2 regions of the Candidatus Symbiopectobacterium sp. NZEC127 genome follow, and region 1 is predicted to be linked to the other one. Evidence: predicted binding sites of a transcription regulator. Region 1 holds the regulator's gene; the other holds the start of a gene.
What was found. Region 1 encodes PhoB, which activates phosphate uptake and scavenging genes when phosphate is short. Its sites were predicted from a motif close to CTGTCATAAAACTGNCNNAT; they were not measured.

Region 1 (8,771 bases):
GCGCCAGGGGCACGACCGGCAGCGAACCCAGGGTTTTGCGCAACAGCGCCAGCGTATCTTCAGCTTTTTTGGCGCTGGCGGCATCGACCATAATCAACTGATTAACGGTATCAATCCATAGCCACACCTGACTGAAACGGCTGAACGCGCGCGGCAGCAGCGTATGCAGCACTTCATCCTTCAGGGTGTCTTTTTCGGTTTTTTTCAGTTTGCGGTGCTGTTCGGCTTCCAGCTTGTCGATCTTGGCCTGGAGCGCCTGCTTGATCACCGGAGACGGCAGCATCTTTTCTTCTTTGCGCGCGCAGAGAATCAGTTGGCCGTTGACGCTGTGGGTCAGTGCATCGCTGTGGGTGCCCATCGGAGATACCCAACCGGTGCGAGAAAGATCCTGGCTTCCGCAGGGGGTAAAGGCGAACTCACTCAACTGCTTTTCTAACGCATCAGTGGAAAGTGAAATATCGCGGTTCAGGCGATAAATAATAACATTTTTAAACCACAGCATGGTGTTATCCCTGGCGGTGCGTGCCTGGCACGCGGATGGAAAAGGGGAGGGACGCATGATAGCGGATTTGGCGCGCGAGTGCAGCGCGTTATGGTGGTTCCCTATACACTAAAGTAAAGTTACTCTGTGCCAGGTGTGTGAGAAATGTGATATTTATTCATACATTATGGGAATTTTTTGAGGAGGCGCTGTGCGTATTGGAATTGATTTGGGTGGCACCAAAACGGAGGTCATCGCGCTGGGCGATAACGGTGAAACGCTGTTCCGCCATCGTCTGCCGACCCCCCGTGATGACTATCAGGCAACGTTGCAAACCATTGTTACGCTGGTCAATGAAGCCGAAAAGGCTACCGGCATGAATGGGAGCGTCGGCGTGGGGATTCCCGGTACCCTGTCGCCACTGTCCCACCATGTAAAAAACGCCAATTCGGTATGGTTGAACGACCAACCGTTGGATAACGATCTCTCCGTGCTGTTACAGCGCCCGGTGCGCCTCGCCAATGACGCCAACTGTCTGGCGGTGTCTGAAGCGGTGGACGGTGCCGGTGCCGGACTTGATGTGGTATTTGCCATTATTATCGGCACTGGGTGTGGTGCGGGTATCGCGCTCAACGGACGTGCTCATGCCGGACGCAACGGCATCGCTGGCGAATGGGGCCATAACCCCTTGCCCTGGCAGAATGAGCAGGAGCGCCAGTTCGCGCAAGCCGTGCCCTGCTATTGTGGTCAACGCGGGTGCATTGAAACCTTTATTTCCGGCACCGGTTTCGCCGCCGACTATCGTCATGTCACGGGCCACGCCTGCAACGGGGAAACCATTGTCTCACTGGCGCGTCAGGGGGATAGCGCCGCAGAACAGGCGCTGAAACGCTATGAGCAACGCCTGGCAAAATCCATCGCACACGTGATCAATTTAGTGGATCCGGACGTGGTGGTGCTGGGCGGCGGGATGAGCAATGTCCCGCGTTTTTATCAGACGCTGCCCGCGCTGATCGCACCGTGGATCTTCGGTAGGGAGTGCACCACGCCGATTCGTCAGGCCACGCACGGTGACTCCAGCGGTGTGCGCGGTGCCGCCTGGCTGTGGCCGGCGGCGTAACGCGCCGACGCATAGCCTGTCAGCAGAGCGCTACAGAGCGTAGCGCTCGTCAAGTTGGCTGACGCCCAACCCATTCACCTTTTTAACCTTGATTTGCGTAGAGATACGCGCTTTTATCGCTTCCACGTGACTGATGACACCAATGGTTTTGCCGGTCGCATTGAGGTTATCCAGCGCATCCAACGCGCTGTCCAGGGTATCCGCGTCCAGCGTGCCGAACCCTTCATCCAGAAACAGCGAGTCGATGCGGGTTTTGTTGCTCACCAGATCGGAGAGCGCCAAGGCTAGCGCCAGACTGACCAAAAAGCTTTCACCGCCCGACAGGGTGCGGGTGTCGCGCACCGCGTCGGCTTGCCAGGTGTCGAGCACATGCAGGCCGAGTTCATCATCGGTTTTACGCTGTAGCTGATAACGACCGTGCAGGCGGGCGAGGCGCAGGTTGGCGAGATACACCAGATGATCGAGCGTTAGCCCCTGAGCGAACTTGCGGAATTTATCACCGCTTTGCGAACCAATCAGATCGTTGAGACAGCTCCAGTCGGCATACTGCAGGCTCTGCTGCTCGATCTCCTGGAGCAGCGCCTGCTGTTTATCCCGTTGCATCTCATCGTTGCGCAGCCGTTGCTGGTATTCACCTTGTTGATAAAGATTGGTTTTCAGTGCGCTATCAAGCTGCTCCAGCCGTTGTTCAGGCGTTGTGGCCTCGTCGTCGTCCGGCCCGGTTGCCGGGCGCTGTGCCAGATGCGTGCTCAACGCGGCGGTGGCCTGCTGTAGCAGTGCTTTGGTTTCCGTGATGGCCTGGCGCACGGCGTCGAGTTTGCTGCGTAGCGCCTGACGCGTATCGTCATCCAACAGCGCCTGCTGGAAGGCGGCTTCATCGATGAAGGGACTGCGCGCCAAGGCTGTGGCAAACTGGGCTGCGGATTGCTGTTCCGCGTCGACACAGTGTTCGCGGTGTGCGCGCTGTCCGGCCAATTCCCCCGCCACTGTGGCAAGCTGTGCCGCTGCTTGTTGCTGCGTGACGGCTAACTTGTCAACGGTCTGCTGATGCTGTTCGCTGTGCTGCCGCCATTCCTGTCGCACCTGCTGTGTGTCGCGATCGCCAAACAGGGCGTGGCGTTGCACACGCAAGTCTGCCAGCTGTTTTTCCCCGTCCTGCCATTGTGTCTGCTGTAGTGTGGCGCTGGCGTCGAGTGCCTGTACTGTTTTTTCCCGCTCCTGCACGGTGGCATGCAGTGAAGCCAGCGCGTTGTCATCGTGCTGCAACTGCTGTTCGGTGGTTTTCCAACGTTCTGCTTCGGCGGCACGTTCTGCCAGCCAGTGCTGTTGTTCGGCAAGGGCAGGCGGAACCAGCGCGTAGGGCGCGAGCGCAGCGGTGAGTGTCTCTTGCTGTGTTGTCAGCGCAGCGGTGAGCTGTTGCTGTTTGTGCGTTGCCTCTGCAAGTCCTTCCCGGTGCGCTTGAATACGTTGTTGCAGCAGGGCAAGCTGCTGGTCCGTTTCCTGACGCTGCTGCTGCGCCGTAGTCAGTGAATCCTTACTTTCTTGCCAACTGCGTTGCCGTTTTTCTTGCGCTTCTATCTGGCTAAACAGGGTATCGGCTTCGCGATCGCTGGCGGTCAGCCACTCGGCAATCTCTTGTTCCTGCTCGGGCGTGAAGGTTACGTGTAAATGCTCACTCACCTGCTGCCAGTCGCTATAGCGCGTTTGGTACCGCTTTTCCTGTTCGGCCCGCTCGGCCTGAAGTTCGTCACGCTGTTTTGCCAATGCGGCGAGCGCCCCCTCGCGCTGTGCCAATGCACTGCGCGCCTGCTGGCACTGCGTGCGCAGTTGCGCCATACGCACTTGTGTCTCGGACGCGGTTTGCGCCAGCGTTTGATACTCTGCAATCGCCGGATGGTGCGTGGATCCACACAGTGGGCAGGCCTCTCCCGGTTGTAACTGTGCGCGTTCAGCCTCCAACTTGACGATGCGCTGTTCCAACCCGACGCGCTGTTCGACATCGTTCAACTGCTGCTCCAGACGCTGACAGTCGGCGCGCTGTGCGTTGTTGCTCTGCGTGTCGGTCTGGAAACGTTGGTCCAGCGCGAGCCATTTGCTGGCGCTATTTTGCTGCTGTTGACGCAGGTTGCTGAGTGCTTGTGTCAATTCCCCAAGCTGGCGTCGCGCTTGTCGTGCATGCTGGTGCGCCGCGTAACGCTCACGCAAACCGGCAATCGGATTCGCGGTTTCTGCCTGTTGCCACACCTGTTGCTGCTGCTCGCACTGGTGCTGCAAGGCGTCGTAGCGCTGCTGTTGTGCGCTTCGTTGTTCATTCAACTCCACCTGCTGACGCGCCATCTGTTGTTCATCGTGGGTCAGGCGCTGTTGCTGCGTATCCACCGCAGCCAGCTCCCCAGAAAGGCGCTGCTGTTCCTGGAATGCTGCACGCCACGCGCCGAGCTGTTCGCTCCAGTGACGGTGATGGGGATGCTGCTGCTGGTAGTGGAGTCGGGTTTCACGCTGGGTTTGCAAGGTATCGCGCTGGCGAAGCAACTCGGCCAGTTGCTGCTGCTCGTTCTCGCGCTGCGTTTGCGTTTGGGTCAACGCAGAGAGATGCTGGGCGCAGCGCTCCCCTTGACGGGCTATGTGCTGATCGAGCGGTATGACGTGTTGCTCGATCAGCGTTTCTTCCTGCTGGCGTGCGGCACTGTGTTGCTGCTGTGCCTGTTGCGCTTGCAGGAACAACTGCTGTTGCTGCTGATGTGCGGTCTGGCTGACGGTGTGCTGCTGGGCTAACTCGGTTTCCCGCGTTTGCGCAGCAACCCGTGCCAATTGAGTACGCTCGCGCTCTCGCAGCAAGGGACGCAATTTTTCGGCGGGCTCGTCACGTTCCAGACGTAATCGATCGGGCTCGGCGTCACGTTGCGCCTGCTCGGCCGCCTCGGCTTGCTGCTGCTTGTGGCGCAAGTCTTGTTGCAAATGCCGCTCTTGCGCCAGCCATTGCTGGTGTGTCAGCGCTTGCTCACGTTTTTCCCGTAACCCTTGTTCTTCCTGCTGTAGCTGCGTCAATGCTGCCAATACGCTTTGTCGCTCGCCGTCATCCAACAGTGCGATAGCCGACGCGCGTGCTTGTAGCGCATCCAATGCCAGCTTTACGGCTTTATGCCGCTCATAGATGCGGCTGGAGATCTCGCCATAGATCACCGTACCGGTCAGCTCTTCCAGCAGTTCTGCGCGTTTGTTCTGTTCGGCGTTGAGAAAGGCGGCAAATTGCCCCTGTGAGAGCATCATCGATCGGGTAAAACGCTCAAAGTCCAGCCCGGTAATACGGACGGTGTAAGCCAGCTTTTCGGACAGTTTTTGCGTGAGGATCTTGCCGTCTTCGATCAGCGCCAGTTCGGCTTTCGGGGTTTGCAGGTTGCCATCCGCCGCATCTTTGGCGCGGCGTTGGCTCCAAAACGCACGATAGCCGACGCCTTTGACCTCAAATTCCACCTCGGCCAGACAGTCGGCGGTGTTACGCGTCATCAGTTCGTTCTGCGTGGCGGAGAGCGTATTCAGTCGCGGCGTCTGGTGATACAGCGCCAGACAGATGGCATCCAGCAGCGTGGTTTTACCCGCGCCGGTTGGGCCGGTGATGGCAAACAGCCCGTTGCTGGCAAACGGCTCCTGCGTAAAATCAATCTTCCATTCACCTTTGAGCGAGTTGAGGTTTTTTAACCGTAAGCTCAGGATTTTCATGCTTGCGGCGCTCCTTCGGTGACGTCTCGGACCATTTCATCAAACAGCGGGCGTAACCGCGCTTGTTGTTCTTGCGCCATATCGGTCAGCGCCAGTTTGCGTTCGAAAACGTCCTGTGGAGATAATTCGTCCAGCGTCTCTTTCTTTTCGCGCGCAATGGCCTGCAAGCGCTGCTCACGGTTGCGCCGCAACAGCAACACGTCGACGGGTAATGTGTGCGTTAGCTGCTGTATGCGCTGCTGCATGTCGCTGAGGTAGGTGTCGGTGGCGATCTCGATGTCCAGCCAGATACGCTGCCCGGTTTCGGGAGCGGGGAGGCTGTGCAACTGCTGCTCTATTTCCGTCAGATTGCCTTTGATGAGGCGCATCGGTTGCGTCACGGGAACGGGCAGCAGCGTTATCTCCGGGGGCGCACTTGGCGGGAAGTCGATCAACGCGACCGATTTTTCACTGCCAAGCTCATCAAAACTCAGAGCAATCGGTGAGCCGCTGTAACGGATATGCTCGCTGTGTCCCACGCGCTGCGGGCGGTGGATATGCCCAAGGGCGATATAGTCGGCAGGCGGAAAAGCCTGCACCGGGTAGGCATCGAGCGAGCCGATGTAGATCTCGCGCACCGCTTCCGAGGCGGTAACCCCAACGGTGGTCAGGTGTCCGGTGGCGATAATCGGCAGGGGCAATGCCAGCGTGTCGCGTAAATCGCAGGCGTACTGGTAGCATTGCGCATAGTGTCCGCTGATGGCGTCTTGCAAGGCGAGCTGTTTTTCCTCGCCGGATTGACCCGCCAGGCTGCGCAGGATGTCGCGCGGACGCAGAAAAGGAATGGCGCACAGCATCGCGCCGGGCGCGCCTTGGCGGGTATTGAGTGCCAATACCTGCTGCGTCACATCCTCGGCGGCGTTGGCGATAACACGGGTATTAAGGCACGCCAGCAGATCGCGCGATTCATTCAGGGTCGCCACTGCATCGTGGTTGCCGGCCAGCAACACCAACTGGCATCCGGTGGGGCGCAATGCCACCACAAACCGGTTGAGCATTTCGCGCGCATAGCTGGGCGGCGAACCGTTATCAAAAATATCACCCGCCACAATCAGCGCATCGACCTGATGTTCGGTTATCTGCTCGATGAGCCAGTCGAGAAACGCTTGATGCTCCGGTGCGCGACTTTTAGTATAAAAATATTGGCCCAGATGCCAGTCTGCGGTGTGAATGATACGCATGGCGTTTCCTGTTAGACGTGCTATCTACTGTAGGGCGATTATAAGCAGTGTGGGCGGTGGCTGTCGTTATCGCCGCGAAAATTTTGGAAACAACCGCTAAACAGGGTGTTACCTTCAGCGTTGATTTTCATAAATCTGTCATAAAACTGACGCATACTGCTTTCGCCCGCAGAAGATGAGCCACTCAGGCGCCTGTTGTTTAGGTAAAGTGGGCAATCGTGATATTTCGTTATTGTTGACGCGTTTCATACGCTGACTAACGGCAGGATGAACAATGGCAAGACGCATACTGGTCGTAGAGGATGAAGCGCCGATTCGTGAAATGGTGTGCTTCGTGTTAGAGCAAAACGGCTATCAGTCCGTTGAAGCGGAAGATTATGACAGCGCAGTGACGCGTTTGTCCGAACCCTATCCGGATCTGGTGCTGCTGGACTGGATGCTGCCAGGTGGCTCGGGGTTGCAGTTTATCAAGCACATGAAGCGCGAAGCGCTGACGCGGGATATTCCGGTCATGATGCTGACGGCGCGCGGCGAAGAGGAAGATCGCGTGCGCGGGCTTGAGGTTGGCGCGGATGATTACATCACCAAGCCGTTTTCGCCCAAAGAGCTGGTAGCACGTATCAAGGCGGTAATGCGCCGCATTTCACCGATGGCGGTGGAAGAAGTGATTGAAATGCGGGGGTTGAGTCTGGACCCCACCTCTCATCGCGTCACCACAGAACAGCACGCGCTGGAGATGGGACCGACCGAATTCAAGCTGCTGCATTTCTTTATGACGCACGCTGAGCGTGTTTACAGTCGCGAGCAGTTGCTCAATAACGTTTGGGGAACTAACGTTTATGTTGAGGATCGTACTGTGGACGTGCATATTCGTCGCTTGCGCAAGGCGCTGGAAACCAGCGGACACGATAAAATGGTGCAAACGGTCCGGGGAACGGGGTACCGTTTTTCTACGCGTTATTGATGTGTGCGTTAGCCATAGCGTGCGCGACATCGTGGCTGAATACCGCCAAAGCGGAGAATTTTTAACGTGTTAGAACGTCTTTCGTGGAAAAAGCTGGCATTGGAGCTGGCTTTTTTTTGCTTGCCCGCCCTGTTGTTGGGCCTGATTTTCGGCTACCTGCCCTGGTTTATGCTGGTGGCTGTGTTGGTGGTGCTTGGCTGGAACTATTACAACCAGCTTAAACTCTCCTATTGGCTGTGGGTCGATCGCAGCATGACGCCGCCGCCCGGGCGCTGGAGTTGGGAGCCGCTGTTTTACGGGCTGTATCAAATGCAACTGCGTAATCGGCGGCGGCGGCGCGAGCTGGCCTTGCTGATCAAACGATTTCGCAGCGGTGCCGAGTCGCTGCCCGACGGTGTGGTGATCACCACCGAGGAGGGCACCATCATCTGGTGCAACGGCCTGTCGCAGCATTTGCTCAGCCTGCGTTGGCCGGAAGATAACGGCCAGAATATCCTCAATTTGCTGCGCTATCCCGAGTTCACGCAATACATGCGCCAGCAGGATTTCACCCGCGCCTTGACCCTGCAACTGATCAATTCACACCATGTCGAATTCCGCGTTATGCCTTACTCGGAAGGGCAATTGTTGATGGTGGTGCGCGACATCACCCAAATGCACCAATTGGAAGGCGCGCGGCGCAATTTCTTTGCCAACGTCAGCCATGAATTACGCACTCCGCTCACCGTGCTGCAAGGCTATCTGGAGATGATGCAGGACGACTCGCTGGATAGCCCGCTGCGTAACAAAGCGCTCTCTACCATGCAGGAACAGACGCGGCGTATGGATGGGCTGGTGAAACAGTTGCTCACGTTATCGAAAATCGAAGCGGCAGCGCCGATCAATCTGGCGGAAAAAGTCGATGTGCCACGCATGCTGCGCATCCTGCAACGTGAAGCACAGACGCTGAGCCAGGAGCGCCACGAAATTGTGTTCCGCATTAACGATGGGCTGAGCGTTTATGGCAATGAAGAGCAGTTGCACAGCGCCTTCTCCAATCTGGTGTACAACGCGGTTAATCACACGCCGGAAGGCACGCGCATTGAAGTGTGCTGGCAAAAAATCACGCAGGGCGCGCAGTTTCAGGTCAGCGATAATGGCCCCGGTATTGCCGCAGAGCACATTCCTCGCCTGACCGAGCGTTTTTACCGCGTGGATAAAGCCCGTTCGCGCCAAACGGGCGGCAGCGGGTTGGGGCTCGCCATCGTCAAGCATGCGCTCAGCCAT
Region 2 (8,771 bases), on a different contig from region 1:
ATGGTTTCGCCCAGAGCACGTCCTAACCCGAGCATGACGCCGCCAATCACCCCATTTTTAGTGAAGGGCAGTACGATGCGCCAAATCACTTCCCACGTCGTGCAACCAATACCGTAAGCAGACTCTTTCATCATTACTGGTGTTTGCTCAAACACGTCACGCATTACGGCGGCAATGTAAGGGATGATCATAATGGCCAGAATCACACCCGCGGCCAGAATACCGATACCAAACGCCGGGCCAGAGAACAACGTTCCCAAAAAAGGAATGCCGGACAGGATATTCCCTACCGGTTGCTGGAAGTATTTGGCAAACAACGGTGCGAAGATAAACAGACCCCACATGCCGTAAACGATACTCGGAATGGCGGCCAATAATTCGATGGCAACGCCCAGCGGACGTTTTAACCAGTTCGGTGCCAGCTCGGTCAGGAACAGGGCGATACCGAAGCTGATAGGGATAGCAATAATCAGGGCAATCAGTGAGGTCACGACGGTGCCGTAAATCGGTACCAACGCACCAAACTGCCCGGCAGGCGCATCCCACTCTTTGGTCCACAAGAATGCCAGACCAAACTTCTCAATGCTCGGCCAGGATGCCACGATCAGGGATACGATGATGCCGCCCAGCAGCAGCAGCGTCAGCAGCGCGGAGGCTCTTACCATCGCGCTAAAGATGACGTCGCCCAGCTTTCCGGGGGCTTTCATGGTTGGCTTATACTCAGCCATAGGGCTCTCTTCTTCAGTGTTATACCCAATCAATTCGGGTATGTTTCATTTGACAGGCAAAGGCGGAGGGGCTTCCCGCCCATCCGCCATAACTTATGTCAGTGCCTTGTTAACCGCACAAGGGCTTGCATAGCGTCAACGCTTATTTGAACAGCGCGTTACCGCTGCTGTCTTTTACGCTGGTTTTCCACGATGCGCGGATCTGCTCAACCACTTCGTTTGGCAGGGTTGCGTAATCCAGCGCGACGGCTTGCTCACCGCCTTTCTTGAACGCCCAGTCAAAGAACTTCAGCACTTCAGCGCCTTGCTCTGGTTTTTCTTGTTTCTGGTGAACCAGAATAAAGGTGGTGGAGGTGATCGGCCATGCGTCAGCACCGTGCTGGTTGGTCAGGTCCTGAGCGAAAGACTTGCTCCAGTCGATGCCCTTGGCAGCGTTACTGAACGTTTGCCCGGTAGGCTGAACCACTTTACCGTCGGCAGAAATCAGCTTGGTGTAAGCCAGGTTATTTTGCTTGGCGTAAGCGTATTCTACGTAACCGATAGAACCCGGCAGACGCTGAACGAACGCGGCAATACCGTCGTTACCTTTACCGCCCAGCCCGGTCGGCCAGTTAACCGTAGAACCGGAACCCACTTTTTCTTTCCATTCCGGGTTTACTTTCGCCAGGTAGCCGGTGAACACGAAAGACGTACCAGAACCGTCAGCACGACGAACAACGGCAATATCCTGATCCGGCAGCTTGGCATTCGGGTTCAGTTTAGTAATAGCCGGGTCATTCCATTTCTTGATTTTACCCAGGTAGATATCGCCCAGCGTCTTGCCATCCAGCGTCAGATCGCCAGATTTAATGCCCGGGACGTTAACGGCCAGAACGATCCCACCGATCACGGTAGGGAACTGGAACAGGCCATCTTCAGCCAGCTTATCATCAGCCAGCGGCGCATCAGATGCACCAAAATCAACGGTTTTTGCTTGAATCTGCTTAACGCCGCCAGAAGAACCAATACCTTGGTAGTTAACTTTATTACCCGTTTCTTTCTGGTAAGAGTCTGCCCATTTGGCGTAGACCGGCGCTGGGAACGTAGCACCTGCACCGGTAAGGTTTACGGCAGCTGAGGCGTTGACCGCCGTCAGAGAGAAGGTTGCCATAACGAGACCGGCAATCGTGGTACGCATCAGTTTCATAATCCCTCCTGTGGGATTTTTTAAAGGTGTCGACCCAGATTCTTTATTGATCAGAGTGTAGTTCGCAGGAGGAAAAATAGGACAATTACATGACAGTAAAATGTATTGAATGTGACAGTTTTATGACATATAAAAAATGTTCAAGGTGAATTGCACTGCACGCGGCATGTTATCTGAATCGGCGCGGCGCCAAGTCAGGCCATTGCACGCAACCAGGCCAACAAATCTGCCTGAAAAGTATCAGGAAATAAAGGAGAGGGTGACAATAAACAGTAACAGGAACCCTCTTCGACAAATCCCAGCGGTGCCGCCAGAACGCCACTGGCAATATCATCTCTGACCAATTGCCAGGGCCCAATGGCAACCCCTAATCCGGCAACGGCAGCCTGTAAACTGAAATAAAAGTGTTCAAACGTTTGCCCATTACTGTCATTAAGTGGGTGTTGGGTTACCGAACTCCACGTTTGCCAGGCGCGTAAGCGCGTGCGGCTGTGTAACCGTGGCGCGGTGGTTCGCAATGACAACCCGTTTTCACCGGGAGAAAACCAGTCAACCACGTTATCAGGCCGGCAAACCGGCCCAACGTTCTCACTGAACAGGTGTTCTGCATGGTAGCCGTCAGGTAACGGGAAATCATCGCGCCGAATCGCCAAATCAATGCCAGCATTAAATGAAAATGCGCCTCCGCCAGCAACCAAATGAATATCCCGATCCGGATGTTTTGCCTGAAACGCGGGCCAACGGGGGATAAGCCAACGCATCAGCAATGTGGGTTCACATGACACCACCCAGCGCCGTTGCTGGCGCGCGCTGGCGCGCAATTCACTGGTGGCACGCTGCATGACCGTCAGCCCTTCATGAACCGCCTGCGCTAGCGTGCGGCCTGCTTGCGTCAGAAAAACCCGGCGACTGCGTCTTTCAAACAGCGCAACCCCTAAATCATCCTCCAGCATACGCACCGCACGACTGATCGCGCCGTGCGTAAGGTGTAACGCCTCGGCTGCGCGCGTGAAGTTCTCAAACCGGGCTGCGGCTTCAAAACAGCGCAACGCTATCAGTGAGGGGAGGCGGGTTTGATTTATATCTAATGGTGAGTCTAACTCACCATTGCTGTCAGAAATCATCGTTAGTTATCCCTATGGGGTTTGCATAGCATATTGATATCTAATTTGATGTTCAAAAGGTTATCTATGATCGAGTATCTCGCAGTATTCACAATAACACTGTTTGCCGTTATCAGCCCAGGGCCTGATTTTGCCATGGTGACACGCAATAGTCTGATGCTGTCGCGCCGGGCGGGAATCTTAACGGCTGTCGGGATCGGTGGCGGTATTCTGGTGCATATGAGCTATACCCTGATAGGCATCGGGTTGATCATTCAGCAATCACTGTGGTTGTTCAATATTATCAAACTGATTGGCGCGGCATACCTTATCTGGCTCGGGGTGAAAATGTTGCGCACCAAACCCACCCGCACCCAGTCCGATACCGGCATCGCCTCCGTTTCCGATGGGGTAGCGCTACGCACCGGCTTTCTCACCAATGTACTAAACCCGAAAACAACGATATTCATCGTCAGCCTGTTTATGCAGGTGGTCAGCCCGCAGACACCGTTGGCGGTACAAATCGGTTACGGCATTTTTATCTCGGTAGCGCACATCTCATGGTTTTGTCTGGTCGCCCTGTTCTTCTCTTCGGGCGCAATACGCGAACGACTGCTCGACGTGCGTCATTGGATTGACAGAACCTTTGGGGGTGTGTTGGTGGGGTTGGGGGTGTTGTTGGCTTTGGCGCGCAGGTAAGATAGCGAGAGTTATCTGCTCAATTCAGACAACGGTCTGGTCTTTTTTATTGAAGTCCAGGCCAAAAAACAATAGAACGGCGTTAAATATCACTAAATTAAAGAAACAACAGTGAAATATCAATAAATCACAAATAAATAGCATGGTGTTAAATACCTTTATAGCTGTACGTTAAATCTTAAAAAAACTTCGTAGCACACAAATCATTAGCCATAAAAACAGAGAGCAATTTAAAAATACCACTATAAAATCAAAGCAGTCATTAATTTGTTTTATCTATAAGAACAACATCAAAAAACCAATAACAAACTAATAGTTATCAAAGTATGATTAAATTAATTTGTATTAACATGAAACCGCATTAGATTTACAATGTGGACCTCCCCACACCAACCGGTAAAACAACCATCACCCATGGATATTTGTTTTCTTGGTTCATTATTTTAAATAAATAACCTCTGTATAAACCTAAGAGAGTCAAACATGACAATTACACTTAACCACTATCGTGACTACAGACCAAGCGGAAAGATATACGTTTTCTGCGAAGGTCATGTAGAAGATAAAAAAATAGTATATTCACTGTATCAAGAAGGAATTTTAATTCAGGAAAAAAAAGGACGTGGTGATGAACTGCTTAGCTTTGATATACCAGATCCTGGTACATTCACGCTATCAGCCAAAGTGTATTCAGCAGATAGACCTGTTCAGGAGTTACATTCTGGTGATATCGTTATCCCCCCTGTCCCTCTATTGCCGCCACCGCCACCGCAGCACTTTAAAAGCTTGAAGGGCTACCTGGCACTGGTTCAAGGGGTAGATAATTACCTGGAAGTTAAATTTTATAAGAATGGGCTTGATAAACTAAAAAATGAAAAGGAAGATCGCGTTCCACTTTATTATAGTTTGAGAAGCCAACTGGTTTTTGAGCCGAGATTTACACGAAAAACAATAAGTAAAATATCAAAAATATCGCCAGTATTAACACAGTGTGCTTACCTCTATAAAGTTGATCCCAACATTCCCGAAGCACAATTACTGGCATTAGCTCAGGAAATTGAGAGACTCGACTATGTGGAGTATTGCGCATTGTTAAGCAAACTCGTATATCCGCCTCCATTGGATAATTATGAAGAACCGAACTGCGCATCATCATCCACACCGTTAAATACAGAAACGATTGATGATATAGCGCATGCTCAACATGAGGGAGACCAACCGCAACCTTTTTCCAATACTCCAAACTTCACCTCTCGGCAGGGTTATCTTGACCCAGGACAAGGAATGAACGTACGCGCTGCATGGGCGCGCAACGTTTCTGGACAAACGATTGGGGTTCATGTTTCTGACTTCGGTGTAGAAAATCAACATGAAGATTTAGTCGGTAGCATAAGAGTATTTACTAACCGAACCGGAGATCGTGAGCACGGTACAGCAACAATGGGGGCTATTCGCGCTAATAATAACAACTTTGGTGTCACTGGAATAGCTTTCAATTGCACAGCTAATTTTTATGATACCGATGTATCAAATCTCGATCTTATCATAGCTAACTTTCGTCCTGGCGATATTGTAGCAGTAAATAATCAGATAGGAGTTGCCCAGGGAATTCTGGTCCCTATGGTACATAGTGTCGCATTTTGGAACCGAATTAATACACTAGTACGTTCTGGTGCTGTAGTCGTCTTTGCTGGAGGGAATGGAGGACACAACCTTAGACAATTAAGTCAATTCAATGATTTAGGTGACAGTGGGGGCATCATGGCTGGTGCCTGTAGTTCTAGCAACGGTCAAAGACTACCTTTCTCGAATTTTAATTTGTATCTCAGTGCTAACTCCTGGGGTGAGAACGTAACAACAACCGGGTACGGTGGTTTACAAAATCCACCACCAGTTCCCTTACGCGCTTATACCGGAACCTACAGTGGCACGTCCAGCGCAACACCGCTATTAACTGGAGCCATGGCGCTTATTCAGTCCTACGCGAGAGCGACCTATCGTGTGGTATTAAGTTCTCGAGACATGCTGCAAGTTATCGAACGCAGTGGTTCACGACAGGCACAAGGGCAGGGTATCGGTGTTAGACCCAATGTGAATGAAGCGCTCAGAGAAGTTGATATTTTGTTAGGCGGAACAACACCACCTCCGCCACCACCTCCCCCGCCGCCGGGGTATCCTGCATGGCAATTGGGTGCGCAGTATGAAGTGGGGCAACGGGTGTCCTATCAAGGACTTAATTATCAATGCATACAACGGCATCGAGCAGACTCACCGGCCTGGACACCACCGCGGGCTCCCACGCTTTGGAGAAGGATATAGGAGCACATTTCTGATTAGGTAAAATAAAAACCGGGCACTGACTGCCCGGTTTTTGTATTAACGAGTCACTCAGATTAGCAGTTACTCTACCGTCACCGATTTCGCCAGGTTACGCGGTTGGTCAACGTCGGTGCCTTTGATCAGCGCCACGTGGTAGGAAAGCAACTGCAACGGCACGGTGTAGAAGATTGGGGCAATCACTTCTTCCACATGCGGCAGCGGAATAATGCGCATGTTTTCGCTGCTGGTAAAGCCCGCTTCTTCGTCGGCAAACACATACAGTTCACCGCCGCGCGCGCGCACTTCTTCGATGTTGGATTTCAGTTTTTCCAACAGCTCATTGTTGGGCGCAACCACTACCACAGGCATATCTGCATCAATCAGCGCCAACGGGCCGTGCTTCAACTCACCCGCCGCATAGGCTTCTGCATGGATGTAGGAGATCTCTTTAAGCTTCAGCGCCCCTTCCATTGCGATAGGGTACTGATCGCCGCGCCCCAGGAACAACGCATGGTGCTTATCAGAGAAACCTTCCGCCAGAGACTCAATCAGCTTGTCCTGCGACAGCATCTGCTCAATACGCGCAGGCAGCGCTTGCAGGCCGTGGACGATATCGTGCTCAATCTGGGCATCCATACCGCGCAGACGGCCAATACGCGCCACCAGCATCAGCAGCACCGTTAACTGGGTGGTAAACGCCTTGGTAGATGCCACGCCGATTTCCGTACCGGCTTTGGTCATCAGCGCCAAATCGGACTCACGGACCAGCGAAGATCCCGCCACGTTACAAATCGCCAGCGATCCCAGATAGCCCAGCTCTTTGGACAAGCGCAGCGCTGCCAGCGTATCCGCCGTTTCACCGGACTGGGAGAGGGTGATCATCAGGCTATTGGCACGCACCGCCGGTTTGCGATAGCGGAATTCAGAGGCGATTTCCACATCACAAGGTACACCTGCCAATGCTTCAAACCAGTAACGCGATACCATGCCTGAGTTGTAGGACGTGCCGCAGGCAATAATCTGAATATGCTGCACCTTAGCCAGCAGTTCATCCGCCTTCGGGCCCAGTTCAGACAGATTCACTTCACCGTGGCTAAAACGCCCTTCCAGGGTGTTTTTGATCGCCAGCGGCTGTTCGTAAATCTCTTTCTGCATGTAATGGCGGTAAGCGCCTTTGTCACCCGCGTCGTAATTGACTTTGGATTCAATCTCTTCGCGCTCAACCAGTTCGCCCGCGCGACTAAATACACGCACGGTACGGCGCGTCACTTCAGCCACGTCCCCTTCTTCCAGGAACATAAAGCGGCGAGTCACCGGCAGCAGAGCCAGTTGGTCAGAGGCAAGGAAGTTTTCACCGACACCACGGCCAATCACCAGCGGACTCCCGGAACGGGCCGCCACCAGAACGCTCGGATCGCGGCTGTCCATCACCACCATGCCGTAAGCACCACGCAGTTGAGGGATCACGCGTTTTACCACGTCCACCAGCGCGCCGCCGGTCTGTTGCTGTTCCCAGTGCACCAGGTGTGCAACCACTTCAGTATCGGTTTCAGAAACAAAGCGATAGCCGCGTCCGATCAGCGTTTCACGCAGCGGTTCGTGGTTTTCGATAATGCCGTTGTGAACGATGATAATGGGGCCAGAGACGTGCGGGTGCGCATTCTCTTCTGACGGCTCACCGTGCGTTGCCCAACGGGTATGGGCAATGCCGGTACCGCCCGCCAGCGGATGTTCTTCCACCGCTTGCGCCAGCATCTGTACCTTACCCAGACGACGCACGCGGGCAACGTGCCCCTCAGCGTCAACTACCGCCAGCCCCGCAGAGTCATAACCACGGTACTCAAGGCGGCGAAGCCCTTCTAACAGAATTTCAGAAATATCGCGTTGCGCAACTGCGCCTACAATTCCACACATGGATGTGTATTCCTATACGCGTGACATATTGTGTCACTTTCGACGTCTTTGACCTGATCGTGCCGGTTTTTCCGGCGTCCCCGAGCCTTGTAGAGAGTGGGGGATTATTATGTTTTGCGCAGTGCTTTAGCCTAAAACACTGCGCAAAACCGCCTCCACGAACCGGGAGGCGATATCACTTATTTTTTCTTAACGGACTATTTTTTCTTAACGGGCCGCGCCCACCCGGAAATGTGGCGCTGTTTTACCCGGCTTATCACCAGCGCATTCTCTTCCACATCACGGGTTACCGTGGTGCCAGCGCCAATGGTAACGCCACTGGCTACGGTCACAGGGGCCACCAGTTGACTGTCAGAACCGACAAACACCCGATCGCCAATCACGGTTTTGTGCTTGTTGGCACCGTCATAGTTACAGGTGATGGTGCCTGCACCAATGTTCACATCATCGCCGATTTCTGCATCGCCAAGATAGGTTAAATGGCCCGCTTTTGAACCTTTGCCCAGGCGCGCCTTTTTCAGCTCAACAAAATTGCCGACATGTGCGCCCTGTGCCAGCTCGGCCCCCGGTCGCAAGCGCGCGAACGGCCCTACCGTACAGTCAGCGTCCAGGACCGCATTTTCTAACACGGTGTACGGACTGAGGATACAGTCGTCGCCAATCACGCTGTCTTTGATAACACAGCCCGCACCAATCTCAACCCGGTTCCCTAAAGAAACCTGGCCTTCAATGATCACATTAGCGTCAATACTAACATCACGTCCGTGGGTTAAGGTGCCACGCAGATCAAAACGCGCGGGATCAAATAACATCACGCCCGCC

Region 2: the regulator PhoB is predicted to act here: its motif matches at 2,024-2,043, upstream of pstS (phosphate ABC transporter substrate-binding protein PstS).

The regions. Positions count from the first base shown of each region.
Region 1 covers NZ_JAGFPG010000004.1:151,175-159,945, forward strand. Annotated here, with positions in the region: gene rdgC (recombination-associated protein RdgC) at 1-502, opposite strand, end outside; gene mak (fructokinase) at 693-1,601, shown strand; gene J5069_RS16415 (AAA family ATPase) at 1,632-5,321, opposite strand; gene sbcD (exonuclease subunit SbcD) at 5,318-6,541, opposite strand; gene phoB (phosphate response regulator transcription factor PhoB) at 6,816-7,505, shown strand; gene phoR (phosphate regulon sensor histidine kinase PhoR) at 7,572-8,771, shown strand, end outside.
Region 2 covers NZ_JAGFPG010000005.1:249,145-257,915, forward strand. Annotated here, with positions in the region: gene pstC (phosphate ABC transporter permease PstC) at 1-728, opposite strand, end outside; gene pstS (phosphate ABC transporter substrate-binding protein PstS) at 871-1,914, opposite strand; gene J5069_RS18705 (LysR family transcriptional regulator) at 2,109-3,038, opposite strand; gene J5069_RS18710 (LysE family translocator) at 3,105-3,716, shown strand; gene J5069_RS18715 (S8 family serine peptidase) at 4,200-6,035, shown strand; gene glmS (glutamine--fructose-6-phosphate transaminase (isomerizing)) at 6,117-7,949, opposite strand; gene glmU (bifunctional UDP-N-acetylglucosamine diphosphorylase/glucosamine-1-phosphate N-acetyltransferase GlmU) at 8,147-8,771, opposite strand, start outside.